DNA from 3 places in the Mesorhizobium sp. P2_F5 genome. Region 2 is predicted to be linked to each of the others. Evidence: predicted binding sites of a transcription regulator. Region 2 holds the regulator's gene; each other region holds the start of a gene.

Region 1 (5,787 bases), on a different contig from region 2:
TCGTCGCCGCAGCCAAGCGCGAGGCGGACATGCTTGCCGCCGAGGCGCACAAGAAGACCGAGGATTACGTCACCCGCCGCACCGCCCTTGCCGAGCAGAAGATCGGCCAGGCCGAGCGCGAAGCTGTCGCCGAAGTGCGCGCCAGCGCCGTCGACATCGCCGTCGAGGCAGCCCGCACGCTGCTTGCGGCCAAAGTCGATGCCAAGGCCGGCGCCGACCTGTTCAAATCCGCGCTGCAGGACGTGAAGGCCAAGCTGAACTGAGCGGAAGCCGTCAACGCATCATCGAAGCCGCCCGGGCAACCTGGCGGCTTTTTTGTTTGGAGGGTGAGCGAGGCGCCGAAGCTGCTGATCTCCCCCCTCGTGGGGGAGATGCCCGGCAGGGCAGAGGGGGGCGCGAAGGATCGCCGGCGTTCGGCTTTCATGCCGCGCCGGCTGCAAATCATGTAGGTGATCTGGCTGCTACAGGCTGACAGACTTGGAGGGACAGCGCCCCCCTCTGTCCTGCCGGACATCTCCCCCACGAGGGGGGAGATTGGCAGTCGCCGCAGTCGGCGCTCACTCCAACCCGGCAAAACTCTCTTCTTCCACCACCTCAACGCCACCCAGCCTGAACGGCGCGAACGACGCCCGGTGCAGTCTTGCCACCGGCCCATGCGCTTCGATCGCGGTGCGATGGCGGACCGTGGCGTAGCCCATATGGACTTCGAACCCATAGCGTTCGTGGTGGCTGCCGCAGCCGCACATCATGCGGTCGCGCATCACCTTGGCGACGATCGAGGCGGCGGCGATCGACTGCGAGCGCTGGTCGCCCTTGATCAGCGCGCGGCCTTCGCAAATGAGGCCCGGCGGCACGTCGCGGCCGTCGGCCAGTGCCAGCTTTGCCTGGATCGGCAGGCCGGCAAGGGCGCGGCGCATCGCCTCGAGGCTGGCTTTAAGGATGTTACTGCCGTCTATGCCTTCGGCACTCACCGAGGCCATCGACACGCCGAGCGCGGAACCGAGGATTTTCAGGAACAGCGCCTCGCGCTGCAAATGGTTGAGCCGTTTGGAATCATCGAGGCCGTCGGGAATGTTGGCGGGATCGAGGATCACGGCTGCCGCCACCACCGGCCCGGCCAGCGGACCGCGGCCGGCCTCGTCCATGCCTGCCACCGGCCACAAGCCTTCAGCCATCGCCTTCGTCTCGAAGGAGAAGTCGGGCTTCTCGACGATTTCGAAAAGAAGCGGAGAATCGGAACGCGCGCGAGCCATGTTGCGGCGAGGTTCGCATCGGCTCCGATTCTCCGCAAGTCCCTCCAGGGTCGAGTGGGGCAAGACCGGGAGGGCACCGTCTGCAGGCCGGGGGACAGGCCGGACGGGATTTCTTTGCCTGCCCAGCCAACGACGGCGGGGCAGGGATGATCTTCAGAGCAGCATCAGCTGCTCGGTTGCGTTGGCGGCGGCGACGAACTGGTCTGTTCTGAGCGTCCGCCGCTCGGCGTTGAGGCCGAGCCGCTTGGCGGTGATCTCGAAGCGTCGGCCGATCTGCCAGGCATAGGGTCCGGCGCCCTTCATGCGCTTGCCCCATTCCGAATCGTAGTCCTTGCCGTCGCGCATCGAACGGATCAGCGACATGACGTGCCGGTAGCGGTCGGGATAATGGCGTAGCAGCCAGTCCTTGAAGATCGGCGCCACTTCGAGCGGCAGGCGCAGGATGACATAGCCCGCTTCACGGGCGCCGGCGGCGCGTGCCGAATCGAGGATGCGCTCCATCTCCTGGTCGGTCAGGCCGGGGATGATCGGCGCCACCATTACAGAGGCCGGAATGCCGGCATCCGAAAGCTGCCTTATCGCTTCCAGCCGCTTGGTCGGCGTCGACGCGCGCGGCTCCATGGTGCGCGCCAGCATGCGGTCCATCGTCGTCACCGACAGCGCCACCTTGGCCAACCCGCGTTCGGCCATGCGCGACAATATATCGATGTCGCGCGTCACCAGATGGGATTTGGTGACGATGCCGACCGGATGGCCGCGCGCCTCCAGCACTTCGAGGATCTCGCGCATGATGCGGTACTGCTTCTCGATCGGCTGGTACGGATCGGTGTTGGTGCCGATGGCGATGGTGCGCGGTTGATAGCCATCCTTCGACAGTTCCTTGTCGAGCAGCCGCGCGGCGTCAGGCTTGGCAAACAGCTTCGATTCGAAATCCAGCCCCGGCGACAGGCCCATGAAGGAATGCGTTGGCCGTGCAAAGCAATAGACGCAGCCATGCTCGCAGCCGCGATAGGGATTGATCGAACGATCAAAGGAGATGTCGGGCGATTCGTTGCGGGTGATGATGGTGCGCGGCTTCTCGACCTGAACCTCGGTCTTGAACGGCGGCAGTTCCTCCAGCGAATTCCAGCCGTCGTCGAACACATGCCGGCTGACCGGTTCGAAGCGCCCGGACGGATTGATGCCGGCCGAACGGCCGCGGTTGCGGTCCGGACGGACGCGCATGCCGCTCTGTTCGATCATGGCATTGGCCATCTCGGCTCGTCCTGCTCCGAAAGCTGCAATGTCCGCACGCACGATATGTTCCATTTTCGCCCTCTCCCAGGGACTGTCAGCCGGCTGTCGAATCGCTCTGTTCATGAAAATAATCCTATTTTGCCGATGAGAACAAAGCAAGAACTTTTTGCTGCGCGATGCAAAACTGGCGCTTCGTGAGGCTTTCCGCTATTCGGCTGAAATGCTCAGCGTTCTCATCGAAACCCGTGACGACGAAGAGGGCCTTGCCCGCACGCTCGCCTCGCTGATCGGCGGCGCGGTGGAGGGCGTGGTGCGCGATGTCATCGTCTGCGACACCGGCTCGACCGACCAGACGCATCGTGTCGCCGACCACGCCGGCTGCCACTTTGTCGCCGGCGGCATTGCCGCCGGGATCCGTCAGGCGAAAGGCGACTGGCTGCTGTTTCTGGAACCCGGCGCACGGCTTTCGGAAGGCTGGATCGACGACGTTGTCGCCCATACGGCGCGGCAAACCATGCCGGCGCGCTTTTCCCGTGCCCGGGGCAGCCGCACGCCATTCCTGGCGCGGGTGCTTTCGAGAAACCGGGCGCTGGCCGAAGGGCTGGTCATCAGCAAGCGCCAGGCGACGTCCCTGTCGAAGAACGCACACAGCGCCGAAGCGCTTGCGCGTGGTCTCGCCACCAGGCGGCTGGACGCCGAAATCTGGGTGTCGCCGAAGAAATAACGCCGGTCGAATTCGTCGGGGCTCCCGCTATTGTGCATTGCACAAAAACTGACGCGGGGTTAGCATTCCATCGATGCGGGATATCAGGGTTTGGGTAATGCGGGAGCGGTAAAACCGACATTTCGTCGGCTGCCGTTCGTACCTGAGGACCCCGATGAACCTTTCGACCCCCGACAAATCCGGCGCCGCCAGCCTGGAAGCCATTGCCCGCAACGGCAGTCTGCTCCGCCGCATCGCCGTGCGCATCCCGACCTATCTCAAGGATATGCGCGAGAATCCGGCCTGGCTGCCGATGTTCATGCTTGCCCGCACCATGCCAGCGCGCAGACTGCACTGGCTGGGCGCTAAAGCCGCCCGACCGGCGCAGAGTGTCGGAGCGACGATGTTCAGGGGCGTCGAGCTCAAGTCGATCGTCGAAACGCTGCGCACCGATGGGTTGTTCTCAGGCCTGGTCCTGCCGCAGGCAATCTATGAGGAGATCGCCGGCTTCGCGCAGAGCACGCCATGCTTTGGCAATTTCGACCGCCGGCTCGAATTCATGCCTGGCGATCATGCCGAGGCGGAGAAGCGTTTCGGCCGCTCCCTGCTCAGCGGCCACTATTTCGAGCGCATCCTCGGCTGCAAGGCGGCACTCGCCATCCAGAACGATCCGTTGCTGCTCGACATCGCCCAGAACTATCTGGGCGGCCAGGCCAAGCTGATCACGACGCGCGTCTGGTGGAGCTTTCCGACCGGCGAGGCCTCAGATGCCGACAAGAACCTCGCATCGCTCGGCAAATACCATTTCGATCTCGACGACTGGCGCATGCTGAAATTCTTCTTCTATTTGAAGCCTTGCGATGCCGGCACCGGCCCGCATGTCTATGTCAAAGGCAGCCATAACAGGCGCAGCCTCAGGCACCAGCTGACGCTGCTGGTCGGCCATCCGGCGCAAGAGGTGCTCAAGGTCTATGGCGACGACAGCCCGGTGACGCTGACCGGCGAGGCCGGTCTCGGCTTCGTCGAGGATCCGTTCGGCTTCCACATGGGCACGGTGCCGTCGCGCACGCCGCGGCTGATGATGGAGGTCGGTTTCGGCGTCTCGCCGCCCTCGCGCCGCCGCTTCCACGGCGAACCGGTCATCCGCTGATCTTGATCTCGACCGGCATCCAGCGCGTCTGACGCCGGGCCATGCGGCCCTCGCGGCTCTCGGCATCATAATCCATGGCGGCCGGCTCGCGGCTGAACCGCGGCCGGTCGTCCAGCGCATTGACGATGACGATCGCCTTCGGGTCGCCGCCATCGGTGGTCACGGCCGCGACATAGACGCCGCAGTCCCGGCAGATGAGATAGTCGGCGGTGCGCAAGCCGAACCGGTATCGGTGCAAGCGGGCTTCATCCTCGACCGAAACGCTCAACCGTCCGAGCGGATCGGCGGCAGCGCGCGAGCCATGCCGGACGCAGAACGCGCATTGGCAGGCGCGGATCTCCATCTCGGATGGCTCGATCCCGGTTTCAAACGTCAGGTGAATGTTGCCGCAATGGCAACCGCCGCGGTACGCACTCATGGCATCTTTCCGTCCCAAGGACCTTGGCGACAGATTACCCGCCTGGCGGCCTGCAGGAAATGACCCTTCGAAGGCGCAAGCAGCGTTCTGCCTGACAAAGGCAGCGCTCGGTCGCTATCTGCCTTGCTTTACGAGCCGGCCTTGCCGCGCCGCAAATGCTCGTCCAGGCGCGGCATGATCTCGACGAAGTTGCAGGGCATGTGGCGGTAGTCGAGCTGCGGCTTCAAGATGCCGTCCCAGGCGTCCTTGCAGGCGCCGGGCGAGCCCGGCAGCACGAAGACGAAGGTGGCGTTGACGACGCCGCCGGTGGCGCGGCTCTGCACCGTCGAAGTGCCGATCTTGTCGTAGGAAATGCGATGGAACACTTCGGAAAAGCCGTCCATGCGTTTTTCGAAAATCGGCTCCAGCGCCTCCGGCGTCACGTCGCGGCCGGTGAAGCCGGTGCCGCCGGTGGTGATGACGACATCGATGTCCTTGTCGCGCGACCACGCCAGGACCGTATCGCGGATTTTCTCGCGGTCGTCGGTGACGATGTCGCGAGCGGCCAGCACATGGCCGGCCTCGGTGATGCGGTCGGCCAGCGTCTGGCCGGATTTGTCGTCGGCCAGGTTGCGCGTATCGGAAACCGTCAGCACCGCGATGCGCACCGGGATGAACGGGCGACTCTCGTCAATTTTGGCCATCTGCCCCCTCCGACGCGATGCTGCGCGTCGCGGCGACAAACCAGTCCGGTTCGCGGCTGCGAATCTCGGCCGCCGCGCGCTTGGCGACATTGCCGGTCTCGAACAGCCCGAAGCAGGTCGCGCCGGACCCCGACATGCGCGAGAATCCCGACCCGGCCCTGTTCAGCAGGGAAAGCGCTCTGCCGATGGGCGGCTGGATCGCCTGCGCTGGGGCCTCGAGATCGTTGCGAGTGATCTCCAGCCAGTTGCGGACACTGTGGAAGTCGAATGCGCGCGTCAGCGGCGGCAGCGCTTCATTGTCGCGCTTGCCAAGCGCATTGAACACGTCGGGCGTTGAGACGGCG
Region 2 (5,787 bases):
TGGAAAGTGGGGCGTGATCGCGCGGACTTTCGCGCTTTGCGCGTTCATGTAGCATAGGAGGTCTGGGGCGCAAGGGGCAGACCCGATGGCTGGACGTGGCCGGGGCACGGATCAAGGCGAGGGCGCTGCGACAAGCGTCAACGAACGCTCCCTGTTTGCCGACAGCCCCAATGCCGAGCCGATCCCCGTCGCGCTGCCCGAGACGCGACCTGGCCTCCGGCCTTTGTCTCCGGATGATGCCACGCCGGTGCCGGTCGTCGCACCGGGATCTGCTGTCCGTCTGCGCAAACTGCTTCGCCGTTCGTCATGGCCTGCAATCCGCCGCAGCCTTGCCGTGGCCGCCGGTACGGAACTCGACCGCGGTGTTGCCTTCCTGCTGGTGCCGGTTTTCCTGGCGGCCGGCGTCATTGCCTATTTCTCGCTGGCCAGTGAGCCGGGCTTTGCCCAGCCAATCGCCATTGTGGTGCTGACGACATGCTGTGCTGTTGTCACGCGGTCGTGGCCGAGGGCGCATCTGTGCTTTATGGCCGCGATGCTGTGCGCGCTCGGCGTCGTTGCCGCCAAGGTCGAGACCTGGCGCGCCGGAACGCAGATGCTTGGCTCCGAGATCCAGACAAGGCTGACCGGGCGCGTCGTCAGCTTGGAGGAGATGGAGAACGGCCGCGTGAGGCTGACGCTCGACGTGATTTCGACCGCTCGCCCCAAGCTGCGCTACGCGCCGGAGCGGGTCAGGCTCTCGGCGCGCACTGTTCCCGCCGATATGACCGCCGGCTCCCTGATCACCGGCTATGCCAGGCTGTTGCCGCCGACCGGTCCGGTGCGGCCGGAGAGCTATGATTTCTCCTTCGACAGCTATTTCACCGGCATCGGCGGCAGCGGCTTCTTTCTCGGCAATCCCAAAACCATCGTCGCGCAGGGACCGCCACCGCCGACCGCACGGCTCTCTTCGGCGATCGAGAATGCGCGCGAGAGTATTGCCGACCACGTCCGCAGCAAAATCGGCGGCGCCGAAGGCGAGATTGCCGCGGCGCTCATTGTCGGCGTGCGCGCCGGCATCCCGGATGAGGTCAACGAGGCGATGCGGCGCACCGGCATCTACCACATCATCTCCATTTCGGGCCTGCACATGGCGCTGGTTGCCGGCACCATCATGGCGTTGCTGCGGGGCGCCTTTGCGCTGTTTCCGGATTTCTCCTCGCGCCGGCCGGTGAAGAAATATGCGGCCGCCGCAGCGCTTGTCTCCATCGCTGCCTATCTCGTCATTTCAGGCATCGTGGTTGCCGCCGAGCGCAGCTTCATCATGCTGGCGGTCATGCTTGTCGCGGTGTTGTTTGATCGCGCGGCGCTCACCATGCGCAATCTGGCGATCTCGGCCATCGCCGTCATCCTGGTGTCGCCGCATGAAGTGGTCGGCCCCAGCTTCCAGATGTCGTTTGCCGCAACCGCCGCGCTTGTCGGCGCCTATGCCGGCTGGGCCGACTATCGCGCCGACAAGGTGAGACCGCCGCCGGCGAAACGCTCCTTTGTCAGCTTCCTGTCGCGAAAATTCCTGCTGGCCATGGGCGGTCTCGCCATGACCTCGATTATCGCTGGCAGTGCTACCTTGCTGTTTGCCATCTGGCATTTTCAGCGCGTGTCGCCGCTCAGCCTGCTCGCCAATCTCACTGTGATGCCGATCGTGTCGTTGATCGTCATGCCCTTTGCCGTGCTTAGCGCGCTGGCCATGCCATTCGGCGCCGACGGGCCATTCCTATATGTGATGGGCAAGGGCCTGACGGCGATGATCGCCATATCGGCCTGGATTTCCGAGCGCTCGCCGGTCGATGCCGTCGGGCTGATCTCCATCCGCTCGGTGCTGCTAGTGGCGGTCGCCCTCGTTATCGCCACCATGGCGACTACCTGGCTCCGGCTCGCAGCCGTGCCTTTCGCACTGGCCGGCCTGTTGACGGTGCCGCAGGTGCGCACGCCTGACGTGCTCATTTCCGAAGATGCGCATCTGGTGGCCATGCCGATCGGCGGCGGCGAGCTCGCTCTCAATCGCGAACGCTCGAACGAATTCACCACCGACAATTGGAAACGCGCACTGAGAGCCGAAACCATTATCCCGCCTGAGATTTTCGAGGCAACAGATACGCGGTTCGATCTCGATCCGCTCGACTTGCCGCCAGGCGCGCCCTTCTATTGCAGGGGCGATCTCTGCATTGCGCGGCATCCATCCGGCGCCATCATCGCGCTGGCGAAGGATCGCAACGCGGCTCGGCCGGCTTGTGCTTTTGCGAGCCTGATCGTCATCGACGATGCCGCCGCCTACAATCCGTGCCGCGACCCGCTGGTGCTGGTCGTGACGAAGAAACAGCTTGCACGCAACGGGAGTGCCGCCGTCTTCTTCGATCCACAATCGGCCGCGACAGCGCCAACGATCCGCTTTGCCGTCGACAAGCCGTATCGCCCCTGGCACGAGCAACGCCGCTTCTCACGCGAAGCGCGTGGTCTGCCGCCTTACAAGCAGCGCGAAAAGTACAAACCTGAGCCGGCTCAGTAGCGCCGGATCAACCCGACCAGCTTGCCCTGCACCTTGACCCGGTCCGGACCGAAGATGCGGGTCTCATAGGCCGGGTTGGCGGCTTCCAGCGCGATCGAGGCGCCCTTGCGGCGGAAGCGTTTCAGCGTCGCTTCCTCCTCGTCGACCAGCGCCACGATGATCTCGCCGGGGCTCGCCGTGTCGGCATTGCGGATGATGACCGTATCGCCGTCGAAAATGCCGGCCTCGATCATCGAGTCGCCCTTGACCTCGAGCGCGTAGTGTTCGCCGCCCATGATCATATCCGGCGGCACCGAGATCGAATGCGTCTGGTGCTGGATGGCGTCGATCGGCACACCGGCGGCGATGCGTCCCATCACCGGGATCGACACCGCGGAAACCGCATCGTCATTGCCGGCAGACATCGAACGCGACGACGAGCCCGGCTTGATCTGGCGGCCGAGACCGCCTTGCCCCACACCGCCTTGGCCGCCTTGTCCGAGACTGCCCTGGATGACGCTTGGCGAAAACTTCCTCGCCGCATTGAGGCCGGGCGCGATCGAGTCGGGCAGCCGCAGCACTTCCAGCGCGCGCGCCCTGTTCGGCAGCCGGCGAATGAAACCGCGCTCCTCGAGAGCCGTGATCAGGCGGTGAATGCCGGACTTCGAAGCGAGGTCGAGCGCCTCCTTCATCTCGTCGAAAGACGGCGGGATTCCGCTCTCCTTCAGGCGTTCATGGATGAACATCAGAAGTTCATGTTGCTTGCGCGTCAGCATCGCGGCCCCCACGGGTTCTGAAACCAGAATCGGAAAAAACAAACCCAGAACAAACACTATCTGTTCCAGTTGTGTTCCGCAACCATTTAAAGTTTAATGAATGTGTTGACGTTTTGTTCAGCATACGTCGGCGCGCGGCAGGCAGCCTGCGCTCGTTTGCCGGCAACGGTGTTGAACGAAGCCAAAGCGCTGAGGGTCGCGCCATCGGCTAGTTCACGCGTTGCCCGATCGCCGCTTCTTTTTCGGGTGCGGTTGCGCCGCATCAACCGCGCCGCCCGGCTCACTCTGGGCATAGACCTGCAGCGTGTAGCCGATGTGAACGGTCATCAGTGTTTTCGCGCGTTCGGCGTCGCGATCAAGGGCTGCTTCCATCAGTGCGGTGTGGTGTTCGATCGCCACGGCGTCGCGCAGGGCCTCCATGGCCTTCTGGTGTCCATCCTTGCGGCCGGCAGCCGCGCGCAGCGTCGGGGCCAGTCCCAGAAAGCGGTGATGGCGATGCAATTGGTCGGAGATCGTCGCATTGAAGCGCAGAAGCCAGCTGGATGTCGCGGCACTGAGCAGCGCCGCATGGAAGGCATCATGTTTTTCGTACCATGCATCGACGGTGTCATCCGAGGGATCGTCGAGAACGGACCCGCACCGTGAGAGACGATAATGGGTGGCAACGATCGCGTCTTCCCACTGACGGTCGCCCTTCTCGATCGATTCCACCAGCAAGGGCAGTTCGACCACCCGCCGTGCGCGCGCCAAGTCCTCGAGCTCCGCCCGAGAGACGGGAGCGACCGCAAACCCACGGTTGCTGATGGCCGTCACAAGCCGTTCGGCCTCCAGCCGCGACAGCGCCTCGCGCAGCGGCGTCCAGCCGATACCGTAGGTGCCGCGCAGCGTGCTCAGCTTCAACGGCGCGGCAGGCGCCAGCCGGGTCGCAAGAATATCGCGCCTGAGCAGCCGATAGGCCGCTTCCGTCTTCGAGGACTGCTCGTCATCCAGCATCGTGACCAATCCGACAGATTGCTCGGCTGATGATTATATATCAAAGCCTTTCATTGCGTAAATTATATATAATGTTTGACAGCTTCCGGAGGACCGCTCAAGATCGCCGGCATGTTTGGGCGGGCAGGCTCCGCCGAGTGCGTTTGTCCACGGAGGGCACCGGATCATGAGCATGACACCCGATCTCGCTGCAATCGAAGCGATGGATGCCGCTGATCCGCTGCGCTCGATGCGTGAACGCTTTGTCTTGCCGGAGGGCGTGATCTATCTCGACGGCAATTCGCTGGGCGCCGCGTCACCAGCCGTCTTCAGCGAACTGCAGCAGGCCGCGACGCGGGAATGGGCGCAGGATCTCATTCGCGCCTGGAACACCGCAGGCTGGTTCAACATGCCGGTGGAACTCGGAGATCAGCTCGGACGACTGATCGGTGCGGCCAACGGGCAGACGGTGGTCTGCGACACAACCTCGATCAACATCTACAAGCTGCTGCACGCCGCGCTCGGCATGCGGCCGGATCGGTCGGTCATCGTTGCCGAGGGCGACAGTTTTCCGACCGACCTCTATATGGCCGAAGGCGTGGCCTCGACCCGGCCGGGAACGCGGCTGCGGCTGGAGGGCGTCGACGCGACGGCAATCGAGGAGCTGATCGACGACAGAGTTGCCGTCATCCTGGTCAACCACGTCAACTACAAATCCGGCCAGTTGCGCGACATGGCGGCGCTGACGCGCAAAGCGCATGACGCCGGCGCGCTGATCATCTGGGATCTCTGCCACACCGCCGGCGCCTTGCCGGTCGAACTTGACCGTGCCAATGCCGATTTCGCCGTCGGCTGCACCTACAAATACCTCAATGGCGGCCCGGGCTCGCCGGCGTTCATCTACGCTGCCGCGCGCCACCATGGCGATGTCCACCAGCCGCTCAGCGGCTGGTGGGGCCATGCGCGGCCCTTTGCCTTCGAACAGGGCTTTGCCGTCGGCAGCGGCATCCGCCGCTTTCTGTGCGGAACGCAGCCGGTGCTGTCGATGCGGGCGCTCAAGGGCGCGCTCGATATCTGGAACGATGTCGACATGGCGGCGGTGCGCAAAAAGAGCATCGCGCTGACCGACCTGTTTATCCAGCTCGTCGAAGCCAGATGCGGCGCCTATGGGCTTGAACTGGAAAGTCCTCGCGACGGCAGCCAGCGTGGCAGCCAGGTGTCGTTCCTCCACCCGCACGGTTATCAGGTGATGCGCGCACTGATCGAACGCGGCGTGATCGGCGATTTCCGGGCGCCGTCGACCATCCGTTTCGGCTTCACGCCGCTCTATGTCGGTTACGGCGACGTCTGGCAGGCGGTCGAAGTGCTGGAGGATATTCTGCGCACCGGCGCCTGGCAGGACGCCCGCTTCGCGGTGAAGACCGCGGTTACCTGAAGCCGGCGCAATTCCAGGAAAAGTGTGACGTGGTTTTCCGGGGAAAAGCGCATAGCGCTTTCCCTTGGGAGTTGCGCCAAACA
Region 3 (5,787 bases), on a different contig from region 2:
GCGCAACAGCTCGTCCTTGTGCGCATCGTCGCGGGCATAGGCGACTTTGCCGCCCTGCCGGATCGAATAGAGCGGCGGCACCGCCAAATAGAGATGGCCCCCGTTCACCAGGTTCGGCATTTCCTGGTAGAAGAAGGTGATCAGCAGCGAGGCGATGTGGGCGCCGTCGACGTCGGCGTCGGTCATGATGATCACGCGGTCGTAGCGCAAATCCTCGTCACGATATTTCGAGCGCGTGCCGCAGCCGAGGGCCTGGATCAGGTCCGAAATCTGCTGGTTGGCGGCCAGCTTGTCGTTGCCGGCGCTGGCGACGTTGAGGATTTTGCCGCGCAGCGGAAGGACCGCCTGGCTGGCGCGGTCGCGCGCCTGCTTGGCCGAGCCGCCGGCCGAGTCGCCTTCGACGATAAACAGTTCCGCACCCGCGGCGGCATTCTGCGTGCAGTCGGCGAGTTTGCCGGGCAGCCTGAGCTTGCGCACAGCGCTCTTGCGCGAGACTTCCTTTTCCTGGCGCCGGCGCACCCGCTCGTCGGCGCGCGCGATTACCCATTCCAACAGCTTCGAGGCTTCCTGCGGATTGTCGGCCAGCCAATGGTCGAAAGGATCGCGGATGGCGGTCTCGACAATGCGGATCGCTTCGATCGTCGCCAGCCTGTCCTTGGTCTGGCCGACGAATTCCGGCTCGCGGATGAACACCGACAGCATGCCGGCCGCCGAGATCATGACGTCTTCGGAGGTGACGATCGAAGCGCGCTTGTTGCCGACCAGGTCGGCATAGGCGCGAAGCCCGCGCGTCAGTACGTTACGGAAGCCGGCCTCATGGGTGCCGCCTTCGCCGGTCGGGATGGTGTTGCAGTAGGAATTGACGAAGCCGTCGCCGCCGAACCAGGTTACCGCCCATTCGAGCGAGCCGTGGCCGCCTTGCTTCTCGCTCTTGCCGGCGAAGATTTCGCGCGTCACCTGGAAGTCGTCACCGAGCGATGCCTTGAGGTAGTCCTTCAGCCCGCCGGGGAAATGGAACTCCGCCTTGGCCGGCGTCTGGTCCTTTTCCTTGATCAGCGACGGATCGCAGCTCCAGCGGATTTCGACGCCGCCGAACAGATAGGCTTTCGAGCGCGTCATGCGGTAGAGCCGCGCCGGCTCGAAGGCGGCGCCCTTGCCGAAAATCTGCTCGTCGGGATGGAAACGGATCCTGGTGCCGCGCCGATTGTGCACCTCGCCGAGGTGCTCCAGCCCGCTTACCGGTACGCCACGAGAGAATCTTTGGCGGTAAAGCTGGCGGCCCCGCGCGACTTCGACCTCGAGATGGTCCGACAGCGCGTTGACGACGGAGACGCCGACGCCGTGCAGGCCGCCTGACGTTTCATATACCTTGGAGTCGAATTTGCCGCCCGAATGCAGCGTTGTCATGATGACTTCGAGCGCCGGCTTCTTGAATTTCGGATGCGGATCGACCGGGATGCCGCGGCCATTGTCGGTAACGGTCAAAAACCCGTCGGCCGAAAGCTCGACGTCGATGAAGGTGGCATGGCCGGCGACCGCCTCGTCCATCGAATTGTCGATGACCTCGGCGAACAGATGGTGCATCGCCTTGTCGTCGGTGCCGCCAATATACATGCCGGGACGGCGCCGCACCGGCTCCAGCCCTTCCAGCACCTCGATGTCGGCGGCGCTATAGCCTTCGCTGCCATCCTTGGTGGCAACAGGGCGTTTCGCCGCCGCCTGCACCAGCGGATCGGCCGGTCGCGCGGTCGCGCGGGCAGGTTGGGGCTGCTTTTCCAGATTGCCGAAAAGATCGTTGTTGTCGTCCATGCCTGCCATAGAATCCGGTGCCGCGAATCACCCGTCGATACTGCCACGCTTTTCAGCGCCAAGCGACGGAAGTTCCTGTTACGTTCGGGGATTTAACCCCTTCTTATCCTAAAACCTTTCGATAACCAAGCCGGCGAAAATAGGTCCGTGCGGAGCGCCCGGGATTCCTGAATCTTTAACTATGCGGCCTAGCGTGGCCTCAACAAATAAAAGACCACTAGGTGTCAGGGGTTAGTTGTGAGGGGCAAGGCCATAACGATGATCGGCATCGCCGCCGTTTTCGGCGCGATCTCGATCTTTGCCGCGGATTTCTGGGTTAAAAGCCAGGCCAAGGCCGATGCCGAGGAAAAGACGGCATCGATCCCGGCGCCAGTGACCCCCAAGGTCGAATTCAAGACCATCGTCGTGGCCAACGCGCCGCTGCGTTACGGCATGGAACTCGACCGCGCGCAGCTCACCGAAATCCCGTGGTCGGAAGGCTCGGTGCCGCAGGGCGCATTCACCACCATCAATGCATTGCTAGCCGACGGCAGCCGCGTGGTGCTGTCACCGATCGAGATCAACGAGCCGGTGCTGATCAGCAAGCTGTCGGGGCCGAATGGCCGCGCGACGCTGTCCAACATGATGACGCCCGGCATGCGCGCGGTCACGATCCGCACCGACGAGATCGCCGGTGTCGGTGGCTTCGTGATGCCGGGCGACCGGGTGGACGTGGTGCTGACACGCGATGCCGGCGAAATCCAGGAAGTGGCCAAGAACGCGCAAGGCGCGGCCGGTTCGACCGTTACCTCCGAGATCGTCGTCTCCGACGCCAAGGTGCTGACCGTCGGGCAGGGTGCCGACCAGCGCCAGACCACGCCGCAGATCGCCAATTCCGTGACCATCGAGGTGACAACCGACGGCGCCCAGAAAGTGGCGCTCGCCCGCACCGTCGGCACCTTGTCGCTGTCGCTCCGCTCGGCCGCCGATGGTGGCACTGCCAAGGACGGCGTCACCACCATCTCATCCTTCGGCGGTTCGGTCGCCTCCGGCGTCCAGGCTGCGGCCGGCGCGCTGTTCACTGCCGCGACCAAGGAGCCTGAGAAGCCGAAATTCAAGACGATCATCGTGACGCGCGGCACGCAGGTCGAAGAATACCAGGTTCCTGCGCGGGACCAGCCATAACTGCCGGTGGGGACCGGACGAGGGACGGGACAGATGTCGGGACTTCATGCATATCGGATGACGAAAGGGCTGCGCCCAATGCGGGCGCTCGCGGTGACGGCTTGCCTCGCCGCGGCCGCAATGCTCGGCCTCAGCGCGCCGGCCAGGGCCGACAACGACATCGTCTATGTGTCGTCGACCAAGAATGCGTCGATCAAGGTTGCCAAGGGCAAGCCGAAGACGATCATGACCAATGCCGCCTTCTACCAGATCGTCATCGGCGATCCGGAGATCGCCAACGTCAATCCGCTGACCGACAAATCCTTCTATGTGCTGGGCAACAATCTCGGCACCACCGGCATCGCGCTGTTCGACGAGAACAAGCAACTGGTCGGCACCGTCGACATCGAAGTGACGCTGGACACCGACCAATTGGCCAGCACCATTCGCGCCAGCGTGCCGGACGCCAAGATCAAGGTTGGCTCGGCCAACGGCCGCGTCGTGCTGTCGGGCGAGGCCGATGACGCGGTCGCCGCCGAGAAGGCGAGCAAGATCGCCAGCCGCTTCTCCGGCAATGAGGAAGTGATCAATTCGGTCAACATCTCGTCTTCGCAGCAGGTTCAGCTCAACGTCCGCTTCGTCGAGATCAACCGGCAGGCCGGACAGGATCTCGGCGCCAAATACAGCGCCAATTTCGCTTACGGCCTTGGCGGGCGCGATGTCACCATCCAGCCTGGCTCGCTGCCGGCGGCCGGCAATGGCGAGATCATCGGCCGGCTGCTGTCGAACGGCCTGTCGATCGACGTTGCCATCAAGGCGCTGGAGGAGCGTGGCCTTGCCAGGCGGCTGGCCGAGCCGAACCTGATCGCCCGTTCGGGCCAGACGGCAAGCTTCCTCGCCGGCGGCGAGTTCCCGATCCCGGTTTCCGAGGACAATGGCAAGATCTCCGTCAGCTACAAGAAATACGGCGTCAGCCTGGATTTCACGCCGACCGTACTGAAGGACGGGCTGGTCAGCCTCGACATCGCGCCGGAGGTGTCCTCGATCGATGCGTCGGCCTCGTACAATATCGGTACGATCTCGGTGCCGGGCTTCATCGTGCGCCGCGCCAGGACATCGGTCGACCTGAAGAACGGCCAGAGCTTCATGATCGCCGGTCTGCTGCAGTCGCAGAACGACATCACCACCTCGCGCCTTCCCGGCCTCGGCAAACTGCCGGTGCTCGGTTCGCTGTTTTCCTCGAAATCCTATCAGCGGCGCGAGACCGACCTGGTGATCATCGTCACCCCTTATCTGGTCAAGCCGGTCGATCCGTCGAAGAAGCTGCTCGAGCCGACCGACGGCACGCAGCCGGCCAGCAATGTCGACTATTTCCTCAACAACACGGAAGAAGTGAAAACGTCCGACACCAACCGGGCAATGGCAATGGCCAGCGGCAGCACGGCACAGTCGGCCCCGGTCACCACGGTTGGGCATTTCCTCGATCTGCCGAAGGATTGAAGCCATGCGCATGGGACCATGCATTGCCCTGTTGCTCGCCGGCTTCGCCGGCGGCTGCACCAGCGACGACTATATCCGCAGCGAGGGGCCGACGACGGCCGCCGGCAACGCGCAAGCTGCCAATACGGCCATGCAGATGGTCGATCCCTGGAAGTACGGCGTCCAGAACACCAGGCTGCTGGTGCCGGCGCAGCGCAGTGACGCGGCGGTGAACGCCGCCGATCAGGCGGCTGCCGCCAAGGCCGTGCAACCAACAGCGACAACCGATTGATTTGCCTGGCGATTTGACCGGGAAATGACCTGACAGGCTGACAAAATGGCAAGCGGCATCAAGATCAAGAAAATCCTGCTGGTGTCCAGCGACCGGACCTTTGTGCAGGATACACGCACCGCTTTCGCGGCCTCGGAGGTGATCCAGCTTTCGACCGTCGAGAAGAACATTTCCGAACTGCGCGGCGAGGTCCAGGAAGCCGATTTCGGCGCGCTCATAGTCGACATGGATGCGGCAAAGCTGGAAGAGATCGAGTCGCTGCAGCGCATCATGCGCCGGCTCGAAGGCCGCGTTCCGGTCGTCGTCGTCACCCAGGAGTTCAACGCCGCAGCGGTGCGCATCCTGGTGCAGCTCCAGGTCGCCGATTTCCTGGTCAAGCCGATCACCACAGCCGATCTGGTGCGTTCGGTCATCCGCGCCCTGCAAGGGCCGGGACGCGAGGAAAACACCGAGTCGCAGATCTACACCTTCATGCCGGCCGCCGGCGGCGTCGGCACCACGACGCTGGCGCTGCAGACCGCCTTCCAGCTGCATCATTCGGTGACGCGCGGCGCGTCGACCTGCGTCGTCGACCTCAATTTCCAGCAGGGCGCCTGCGCCGAATATCTCGACCTCGAGCCGCGCTTCGACATCACCGAAATCGAGAACCAGCCCGAGCGCCTCGACCGGCAGCTGCTGGATGTGATGCTGTCCAAGCATGCGAGCGGGCTCTGCGTGCTGGCCGCCCCCACGCATCCATCGGAAATGCGCTCGTTCAAGACCGATGTCGTGGTGCGCATGCTCGATCTCGTCTCGGCCTACTTCGACAATGTCGTCATCGACATGCCGCGCACCTGGTTTCCGTGGACGGAGACGGTGCTGCTCGGCTCCAACAAGCTCTACATCGTCGCCGAAATGACGGTGCCGTGCCTGCGCCACACACAGCGGCTGATTCAGGCGGTCTACGAGACGGCCGGCAAGGAAGTGAAGCCGAATGTCATCGTCAACCGGTTCGAGCAGAAGATGTTCGACAACGGCATCAAACAGGCGGATGTCCAGGAAATTCTCGGCGAGCATTTCGTCGG

The links. The regulator LexA, encoded in region 2, represses DNA repair genes until DNA is damaged. The targets are predictions, from matches to a motif close to TGTTCNNNNTGTGTTCNG.
Region 1: AC1DYO_RS19370 (PA0069 family radical SAM protein) is a predicted target of LexA. The motif match lies at 2,636-2,653, and genes of this name have one in related genera.
Region 3: parE (DNA topoisomerase IV subunit B) is a predicted target of LexA. The motif match lies at 1,880-1,897, and genes of this name have one in related genera.

The regions. Positions count from the first base shown of each region.
Region 1 is NZ_JBFUEY010000014.1:19,102-24,888, reverse strand. Features, by position in the region: gene AC1DYO_RS19380 (F0F1 ATP synthase subunit B) at 1-263, shown strand, start outside; gene AC1DYO_RS19375 (ribonuclease HII) at 558-1,253, opposite strand; gene AC1DYO_RS19370 (PA0069 family radical SAM protein) at 1,407-2,561, opposite strand; gene AC1DYO_RS19365 (glycosyltransferase) at 2,710-3,213, shown strand; gene AC1DYO_RS19360 (hypothetical protein) at 3,368-4,342, shown strand; gene AC1DYO_RS19355 (GFA family protein) at 4,332-4,760, opposite strand; gene moaB (molybdenum cofactor biosynthesis protein B) at 4,889-5,443, opposite strand; gene AC1DYO_RS19345 (4-(cytidine 5'-diphospho)-2-C-methyl-D-erythritol kinase) at 5,430-5,787, opposite strand, start outside.
Region 2 is NZ_JBFUEY010000018.1:119,288-125,074, forward strand. Features, by position in the region: gene AC1DYO_RS22730 (ComEC/Rec2 family competence protein) at 86-2,542, shown strand; gene lexA (transcriptional repressor LexA) at 2,536-3,297, opposite strand; gene AC1DYO_RS22740 (GntR family transcriptional regulator) at 3,511-4,290, opposite strand; gene kynU (kynureninase) at 4,457-5,704, shown strand.
Region 3 is NZ_JBFUEY010000011.1:102,293-108,079, reverse strand. Features, by position in the region: gene parE (DNA topoisomerase IV subunit B) at 1-1,809, opposite strand, end outside; gene cpaB (Flp pilus assembly protein CpaB) at 2,047-2,973, shown strand; gene AC1DYO_RS17535 (type II and III secretion system protein family protein) at 3,007-4,452, shown strand; gene AC1DYO_RS17530 (hypothetical protein) at 4,457-4,723, shown strand; gene AC1DYO_RS17525 (CpaE/TadZ family protein) at 4,769-5,787, shown strand, end outside.